DNA from 3 places in the Ornithinibacillus jepli genome. Region 2 is predicted to be linked to each of the others. Evidence: riboswitches for the same ligand, from Rfam matches in the RefSeq annotation. Region 2 holds a riboswitch; each other region holds the start of a gene.
The links. Region 2 has a riboswitch for lysine ahead of AB1K81_RS14225 (Na+/H+ antiporter NhaC family protein). Riboswitches for the same ligand answer to the same signal wherever they lie in the genome.
Positions count from the first base shown of each region.

Region 1: another riboswitch for lysine. It lies ahead of AB1K81_RS12090 (YfcC family protein); the one in region 2 lies ahead of AB1K81_RS14225 (Na+/H+ antiporter NhaC family protein).
Region 3: another riboswitch for lysine. It lies ahead of AB1K81_RS14620 (aspartate kinase); the one in region 2 lies ahead of AB1K81_RS14225 (Na+/H+ antiporter NhaC family protein).

Region 1 is NZ_JBFEGG010000003.1:44,604-47,893, forward strand. It holds gene AB1K81_RS12080 (cytochrome d ubiquinol oxidase subunit II) at 1-750, shown strand, start outside; gene cydS (cytochrome bd oxidase small subunit CydS family protein) at 762-875, shown strand; lysine riboswitch at 1,033-1,212, shown strand; gene AB1K81_RS12090 (YfcC family protein) at 1,412-2,812, shown strand; gene AB1K81_RS12095 (M20 metallopeptidase family protein) at 2,989-3,290, shown strand, end outside.
Region 2 is NZ_JBFEGG010000003.1:502,131-505,420, reverse strand. It holds gene AB1K81_RS14225 (Na+/H+ antiporter NhaC family protein) at 147-1,682, opposite strand; lysine riboswitch at 1,818-1,994, opposite strand; gene yunB (sporulation protein YunB) at 2,042-2,821, opposite strand; gene AB1K81_RS14215 (HD-GYP domain-containing protein) at 2,878-3,290, opposite strand, start outside.
Region 3 is NZ_JBFEGG010000004.1:22,786-26,075, forward strand. It holds gene AB1K81_RS14615 (AbgT family transporter) at 1-823, shown strand, start outside; lysine riboswitch at 1,011-1,277, shown strand; gene AB1K81_RS14620 (aspartate kinase) at 1,400-2,602, shown strand; gene AB1K81_RS14625 (M67 family metallopeptidase) at 3,235-3,290, opposite strand, start outside.

The DNA of each region.
Region 1 (3,290 bases), 460 kb from region 2:
ATTGTGCTACTTGCCGTGCGAGGTTCCTATTATGCATTTGAGACATATGGCTCCCGGTCACATAAAGGATATGCATTCATGTATGGGTTATCTGGCTTGCTCTTACCGGCGGCACTATCTATAGTGCTGACGATTTCTGAAGGTGGATTTGTTTTTATGCAAAATGAAAGTCCAGTGTTAGATTATTGGCTATTGTTCACTAGTCCGTTAAGCTGGAGTATTGTTGTGCTAAGTATTTCTGCAGTGCTTTATATCTCTGCAGTATTCCTAACGTGGTATGCGAATAAAGCAAATGATAAACCAGCTGCTAATTTACTTCGTCGTTATGCGCTGATTTGGGCGTTGCCAACGATTGTTGCGGCAGGTGGAATTATCTATGAGCTAAGCTTTCATAATCCTGAGCACTACGAACGCATCTTAAGATTATGGTGGATGTTTATGATTTCGGGTCTGTTGTTTGTTGGAACGGTATGGCTTGTTTGGAAACGGAGGAATTATGGCATTGCTTTTGTCCTCCTAATTGGGCAGTTTGTCTTTGCGTTCTATGGATATGGTATTTCACATTATCCATATTTACTTTATCCGCATTTAACATTATATGATAGCTTTACGAATGAAGCTATGGCCATTTCACTTATTATTGCGTTTATTGCTGGGTTAGCATTGTTGATTCCTTCTCTTTATTTGTTACTTAGGTTGTTCTTATTTAATAAAGATTATGTTAGTGGGAAATCGGAACATGAACATTGAGGTGAGGTAGAATGGATACTTTTTTAATCTTTGTAGCTCCATTTTTAGTGATCATCACAGGGATTGTAGTCGCTTTTTGGTGGGGATTGAACGATGAGGTTGTACGGAGAGAGAAGGGGGGCTGAGATTAAACAGTTCCAGAAATGTTGGAGTAAACTCAAAGGAATAAGGTTGATACAATTGGAAAGGTATTTTTCGAAACTAACAAGATTCCCTTGACAAACGACTTAATTCTGTTATTATATTGAATTATATTTCAATTTCATATTGAACCTTGTCATTCGATGAGGTAGAGGTGCGGATAATAAGAGTAAGCAATCGGAGTATGACATCGATGAGGATTGCCTGAAAGGATTATTTGCCGAAGCGTAATGAAGGTCAATTTCATTATTGCTGGTGTGTTTTCTGAATAAGGAGCATACTGTCATGCAATTTTTAAGTGCATGGAGAACTACTGATCAGGATGGAGGATAACGTATTGTGTTAAAGACAATGGTAGGTTATTTTCCTATTCGTTGTCTTTTTTGTTTTGTCTAGAACATTGGACTAGCTACCCCGACTTTTCTAATATCAGAACAAAAAAGACCTCAAATTATAATCCCTCTCTCAAGTTTTCTATGCGCACCCAAAAAAAAGATAAGTACAGAAAGGGATGTGCAACATGAGTACAAACGCAAGAAAGACACGGAAGAAATTTGAATTTCCACACAGTTTTATTATTCTATTTGGATTAATGGTTATTACAGCTATAACTACATACCTAATCCCAGCTGGACAATATGAACGGGTAGTGGATGAAAATGGTCGTACGGTTGTAGCCGATGGAACCTATCAAACTATTGAATCGACTCCAACAGGGTTTATGCAGTTATTTGAATCGTTACATTTAGGGATGGTTGATGCAGCTAGCATTATTTTCTTTATTTTTATTGTAGGTGGCTCGTTTGGTATTTTAACTGCTACGAAATCAATTGAAGCTGCTTTTGGTTCGCTTACGAAAAAATTAAATGGAAAAGAAATTATACTTATTCCAGTTATTATGATATTTTTAGCTATTTGTGGTGGTACATGGGGGATGGCTGAGGAAACCATTCCATTCATCTTAATTGCCGTACCACTTGCGATGCGTATGGGATTTGATTCTATTACTGGTGCAGCAATGATTATCGTTGGAGTATATGCTGGATTTGGTTCTGCATTTATGAATCCATTCACAGTAGGAGTTGCCCAAGGAATTGCTGGATTACCAACATTCTCTGGTATGGGAGTACGTTTCGTATTTTGGCTAATCTTTGTTGGAGTGACAATTGTTTACGTCATGTTTTATGCGAGAAAAGTGAAAAAAGATCCAACACGTAGTTTAATGTATGCTGAAGATAAGAAGCGTGATGTAAGTCTAGATGAAGAAAGTAGCAAAGGTTTATCAAAAAGCCAAATTGCTATTCTAGTAGTTTTAGGTCTAACGATTGTTGGCCTTGCACTAGGGGTTATTTTACAAGGGTGGTATATTACAGAAATCACTGCACTATTTGTAATCATGGGAATTGTCGTTGGTATTATTGCAAGATTTAAACTGAACGAGATTGCGAACGCCTTTGTAAAAGGGTGTGAAGAAATGGTACAAGGTGCATTAATTGTTGGTTTTGCATATGGGATATTACGGATTTTACAAGACTCGAATACAATCGATACAATACTTTATTTTGTATCGAATTTAGTAGCAGATTTACCGACTGCATTTGCAGCTGTTGGCATGTTCATTGTTCAAAGTCTATTAAACTTTATAGTTCCTTCTGGGAGTGGGCAGGCAGCAATTAGTATGCCAATCATGGCTCCTTTAAGTGATTTACTTGGTGTTAGCCGTCAAACGGCAGTTTTAGCTTTCCAATATGGTGATGGAATTTCAAATGCTTTCACACCTACAGCTGGCGTATTAATGGCTTCCTTAGCACTAGCAAAAATCCCTTGGATTAAATGGATGAAGTGGATTCTACCATTAGTGTTGATTCAGTATGCATTGGGAGCTATTTTTGTAACAATAGCACATTTATTTATTTGGTAGAAGTGTCATGAGGGAGAAGCTCATGTACATTTTATAGGGGAATGAGAAGCGCGATAGACGTCATCATAGTCAAATTAAGGTATAATATAATGGAAACGTTTGTTACTGAGGCTAGGCTACTATCAAAGTAGTCTAGCCTATAAAAATTAACAGATTCAAACATCGGAGGAATCAATATGCTAGAGTCGTTATTTGCAAGATTGGAAGATATATATCCGGAGTTAGTGGAGCTTCGTCGTGATTTTCATATGTATCCGGAGCTTTCCCATCATGAAGTAAATACGCCAAAGAAAATCGCAGAATATCTAGAAAATCTTGGCATAGAGGTTAGAAAAGAAGTTGGTGGCAGAGGTGTCGTTGGGACACTAAAAGGTGGAAAGCCTGGTAAGACAATTGCGTTACGTGCGGATTTTGATGCCTTACCAATTCAAGAAGAGACAGGACTTCCATATCAATCACGAGTTCCTGGTGTGATGCA
Region 2 (3,290 bases):
ATTACTGAACTTGTCTGTATTATAACGGTACTTTTTTCTTATGTCAAAGTATTTTTTATAATTTTCATTCAATAAAAAATATAGGGTCAAACCCCAGTAAACACAACGAAATGTGATACTTTCGGTTTGACCCTAACAAAATATTTTTATTGATTTTTGTTTAGCATGTGTAATAGTAATGCCACTATAATAATGATGATAACTGTTGCTAATAGACCTAATAAAGCGTTACTAGTTAATCCAATAATTAGGTACCCAATAACAGAAGAAAGCGCAACAATTAGTGCATAAGGAAGTTGTGTTATAACGTGATCAATATGATTAGCTCCTGCTCCAGTAGAAGATAGAACGGTTGTATCAGAGATTGGTGATACATGATCTCCAAATACAGCACCTGCTAGTACTGCAGCAAGTGAAGGAATAATTAATGACGGATCTGCAATCGCCATTACTTCAGCTGCAATTGGTAACATAATTCCGAACGTTCCCCAGGAAGTTCCAGTCGCTAGTGCCATAAAACCAGAAAGTACAAAGAAAATAACTGGTAATATACTAGAACTAATATTTACATTTTCAACAACCCCAGCTAAATATTCACCTGTTTGTAAAGTAGAGATAATCGTCCCAATCATCCAGGCAAGTAATAAAATATATATGGCAGGAAGCATTGCTTTAATACCTTCGATAAATACTAAACCATTTTTTGCTTCTGGGTTACGTTGTATTAGGTATAAAATTAAAGCGACTACCACTGCTGTAATACCACCAATAAACAGGGAAAAGTTTACATTTGTATTCTCAAAAATAGATAATAAAGAAACCGTATCTCCACTTGCTTTTGCACCAGTAATGAACATAGAGCTAATAGTTGTTCCTATTAATACTATAATAGGAACTATAAGGTGATAAACTCTTCCCTTTGAACTTGGTTCAAATGAATTAGTTAAGTCTCCTGGAACCGTTGTACCCTTAGGGATAACTTCACCTGTTGAAGTAGCTAAACTCTCGTGTTTTTTCATTGGTCCAATATTAAGATTAAGAAATGCAGTCAGGAAGACTAGTAACATTGCTCCAAGAGCATATAGATTGTATGGTATCATTTTTACAAATGCTTCTAATGGTTGTAATCCTGTCATTGCAACTAAACCACCGACTAATCCAATCAAGTAAGCTCCCCAACTTGATATTGGAGATATTACTGTTACAGGTGCAGAAGTTGAATCAATATAATAAGCTAGTTTAGCCCGAGAGATTCGATGTCTGTCTGTTAAAGGTCTTGCAATTTGACCAACAGCTAAGGCATTGAAGTAATCATCAATAAAAATAATAATTCCTAATATAGGAGCCATTAGCTGTGCCCTTCTACGTGTCGTGATTTTTTTTATCATCCAGTCTCCGAATGCTTTACTACCCCCAGAAGCCTGAAGAAATGCGGTCATAATGCCTAATAGCAATAGGAATCCAATCAATTGGAGATCCCCAGTATTAAGTGCCCCATCCGAAATGAAAATACCATAAAATGTATTCCATATTTCCATTAAACTGTTCCATACATTAAAATCATGAATAAATAAAGCCCCTAAAACAATCCCTACTCCTAAAGATAGGAGTACTCTTCTTGTTAATAAGACTAAAACAAGCATTAGAATTGCGGGAATAAGAGAATAAATTGTTCCTTCCATTGTTTCTACCTCCATGTTATTTATAGTTTATGCTGTAAGACCATGGAGATACGTAACAGAAAAGATTTTTCCACACAAAAAAGCAACGATAGAAAATAACCTATCATTGCTTCTGCATATACGTTATCCTCCATCTCGATCTGTAGTCCTCCATGCCCACTTCCAGCATGACAGTTTGCCTTTTATTCAAAGACACCCCAGCAAGTAATAAGTTTGACCCTTATTATGCTTCGGCAAACAAGCCTTTCATCAATAATCATAGTTGTCATCCTCCTATTGATTACTCATCTTGTTCGCACCTCTACCTCACCGATCTGATAAGGTTATATATTAAATTATGAATATACTATACTATGTTTTTACTCTTCTTGCAAGTCATCTTTCGGAACTGCAATATTTGGATCAGCACCTGTGCCACCATAAAAATCTGGTACTTCTCCCATTACGAGAACTTTATCGATCAATATTTTAGTACTGACATGCGTAACGTCAGTCGTAAATGGGATGACAATTTGAACATCAGCTTCTACTTTTACATATAGTGAGACTAAGACACTATTAATCCCGTACTGCTCTGTTTCATCTACCAATTCTGTTTCTACACTACCTACTAATTCTAGATTTACCGGTATTTTAGGTCCTAGATTTGCTAGTATGGAGTTTCCAGTTGCTTGCCCTAATGGAATTTCAATCACCGTTGGATCACGATAAACTAATTCCTCAACAGTATCTCCGTATACCTCTGGTTCTCCAAGTGGATCACTGTACTGTGGCGGTGTTCCACGATTCATACTATGAAAAAATTCCTCCACTCGATCAGTTGCTGCCCGATTAATCTTGTTTACAACAGAGTTATCCCAACCGACTATCGAGATATAACCTGCTTCCGTTTTTTCCGTTAGGGCGATATCGTCATAAGTATATTCTTCTGCAAACTTGACAGCAGAATTGATACCCCTTGTAGCAAACTCTCTTGTTTTTGTCTCGGCAATTTCTTCTATTGTCGGGGTAATTTCTTCATCAATAAACTCTAAACTAAAATAAGTAATAACAATCACTAAAATAAATGAAATCATTAAAATATATCTCGATGGAGGTGCAGTTCTTGCTCCTTTAAATCCCATTCGATGCCTTCTCATAGAAAACCCCTCCTCAGTACAATCTATGCTTGTTCCAAGAAGGGTAGGACTAAAAATTAGACTAAATTACATTTTGTAATAATTACATTCAGTTGTTTGGAAAGATCAATCGTATATGGTTCCACTTTTTGCCCTCTTTCTTTCAATATACGAACCACTGGACGATCACAAATGTGCTTATTCTGTTTCAACACAACACCTTGTCGGTTATCATTCAACTCTACCGAGATTCCATTAGGATAAACAGCGACACTATTTTTAAATGCTTCGATAATACGGATATCAAATTGGTTAACGGCACTACTATATAGGAGCTCAAGTCCTTCATGAGGAAGCATTGCCTTACGATATACTCGATTACTCGTAACCGCATCAAATACATCAGCAGCACCTATAATTTGAGCAAATAGATGTATCTCACTTCCCTTTAATCCTCTTGGGTACCCTGTCCCATTAATACGCTCATGAT
Region 3 (3,290 bases), on a different contig from region 2:
ACTTGGCACATATAAAGGTGATCAAAAAGAAGAATTAGAAGGTCTTCAAGCTATTGAGAAAAAAGGTCTAATCTGGTCTGGTATTACAGTAGCAATCAGTCTTGTTCTGGCGTTGTTACTTGTCGTTCTACCAAACTCTCCGATGCGCGGTACAGAAGGTGATGCAATGGCGCAAATCATTCAATCGCCATTTATGAGTTCATTAGTACCGATTATCGCTATATTATTCTTTATTCCTGGTCTAACGTATGGAATAGTTACGAAATCCATTCGAAGTGATAAGGATGTTGCTAGCCAAATGTCAGATACCATGGCATCTATGGGAACATTTATTGTTTTGGCATTTACTGCTGGACAGTTTGTAGCATATTTTAATGAAACCAATATCGGCCTAGTTCTAGGTGTTTATGGAGCGGATTTTCTAGGGAGTGTTAATTTAACTGGTATTCCGCTAATTATTCTATTTATCTTAATTACAGCATTTATTAACTTGTTTATTGGAAGTGCTTCTGCAAAATGGGCGATGATGGCTCCGGTATTTGTACCGATTATGATGCGGCTTGGGTATTCACCAGAGCTAACACAAATGGCATATCGTATTGCAGACTCTTCTACAAATATCATTTCACCATTGATGACGTATTTTGCAATAATTATTGCATTTGCACAGAAATATGATAAAAAGATGGGTATTGGTACGTTAATCTCCACGATGGTTCCATATTCTATATTCTTCCTAATTAGCTGGACGATAATGCTTATTATCTGGATGCTGTTTGGACTACCACTTGGACCAGGTGGACCATTGGAATATCACCGGTAATAATTTCAAAAAGTATTGCTTCATAGGAAGCAATGCTTTTTTTGTTACAAAACTAGTGGGAAAGGGGATGGACATTGAGGAATAGACTATTATTTAAGTGTTTTGCATTAATAATTCGGATAAACTCCTAATCTATTGGGTTTACAATTCCAAGAAATTTTCATATACTTACAATATTAATTAAATAATCACTGGATGAGGTGCAAATGTCATCAGTAACTTACTATGTAAATCTGCAAATTGTAGTAAGCGAAAGGGGCCTTTGCCGAAATAAAGTTCTGTTTGCAGATAGGACTTTGTTGGATTGTATATTAAGAGTATGCAGTCTGTCATTATTCTTTGGCAGGTAGGAAAGTATAATAATCTTTCCCGTCTGCATAAGAAAAACTAATACATTCGCCAAAAGGCAAGCGAATGAGAGTTTTTCTAATAATAATGGAGTGCTTCCACTTGTATATAGGACAGATCTTGAAACAAGTCGGAATACTCGGCTTGTTTTTTTATGGTTGGGATAATCCTATTCCTAATTTCTGGCCCATCTAGCAAGTCGCATCATCCGTAGAAAGAAGGAAGATTATGAAAAGAAATGTACTTAAATTTGGCGGCACGAGTGTAGGCAGTTTAGAGAAAATTAAGGATATTGCAGACTACTTGAAGGGTCGTGTAAGACAGGGGGAACAGCTAGTAGTTGTTGTTAGTGCTATGGGGAAAACAACAGATGAACTATTGCGACAGGTGAGCTCGATTACCCAATCACCTAACGAACAGGATTTGGCTGTCCTCCTGACAACCGGTGAGCAGCAGACTATCTCCTATCTATCTATTATTCTGAATGATCTTGGAGTAAAATCTAAGCCTCTTACAGGTTATCAAGCTGGTATCGAAACGGTTGGCCATCATTTAAAGAGCAAGATTTCAAGGATAAATACAAAGCTTTTTGAACAACTTTTCGATACATATGATGTTCTTATCGTAGCAGGTTTCCAAGGATTTAATACGGACAATGAAATAACAACACTTGGCCGTGGAGGCTCTGATACGACAGCTGTAGCACTTGCAGCAGCAATCCAATGCCCATGCGAAATTTATACAGATGTTGCTGGGGTTTATAGTACTGACCCACGAATCTATCCTGATGCAAAACGCCTCCAAGTTGTTTCATATGAGGAAATGATGGAGATGAGTGCGCTGGGGTCAGGAGTTCTCGTATCTCGAAGCGTAGAAATTGCAAAGAATTTCAATATTCCTATTTATTTAGCTAAAACACTATCAGAGGAGAAAGGAACTTGGGTTATGGCTACTGTTGAAATGATAGAGAAAAAAGCAATCACAGGTGTTGCGATTGATCCGGATATGATTCATGTGACATTGAATTATCCTGAAAATGATACACACCTACTTGATAAATTATTTATTCATTTGGAGCAAGAGGAAATTAATGTCGATATGATTTCACAGATTACGAATAACGAAGGGTTACAATTATCATTTACGATGAAGGACACGGAAGAATACCAAATCCAGAAAATCTTCTTCAATCTAAAAGAAGAATACCCTGAACTCTATTTCAAAATAGAAAACCGATTTGCTAAAGTATCCGTTATTGGTTCAGGGATGCGTGACATGACGGGTGTTGCTTCGAAAGTATTTCGCACATTAATTGAATCAAATACTCCATTTTATCAAGTCACGACATCAGAAATCAGTATTTCCTATGTTGTAGATATTGAAAATGGTGAAAAAGCAGTTCAACTCTTGTGCAAAAGGTTTGAACTATAAGTTTCCTCTAAAACTTGTGTATCTTATCTCACTATATAACGAAAAAACTATGAACCCACATGGCAAATAAGATGATGAAAAATATTAATCTATCAAATAATCAAAATCAGCAACAAAGTCAAAGTGGTCAGCAAGCACAACCTGCAGAGCAAATCTCCAATCAACTGGTCATGGCGAAACCTCTGTTCAAACTGTGGGAATAAATTAAATGGAGCTAACTTCTGTTCAAATTTGTCGTCAGAAGTTAGTATAAAAAGAGAGACTGTAACATTCTTTATCCGAATGTTTACAGTCTCTTTCTAACTTTTATAGGAAAATAGGAAGTGTATCCAGGTGTATTCCGGGTGCTTAAGCGATGTAAGTAGTAGAATTGTAGATATCGCTTTAAAAAATGAAGGGATGTTACTTTACCTATGATCTGTACTGTTTCCAGCTGCAGCCACAGCTCTTTCTTTTGATTGAAATGCCTTTTAGGGTTCTCCGTTGACTAGTATTAAGGATGAGTTTAGAATATTGTACTTCTTTGATCCTCCTAGGTCTTTCTATATTTGTAGCCTTCATCTTATTCGCACTCCTTTCTCTGTTTACTATAATTTATTTCTACTCTGTTAAGAAGGAATGGACGAATAATTCTATATTATTAAAAAAGGGCGTTCCCGATAGGATGAATCATCTATGGTGTACCATT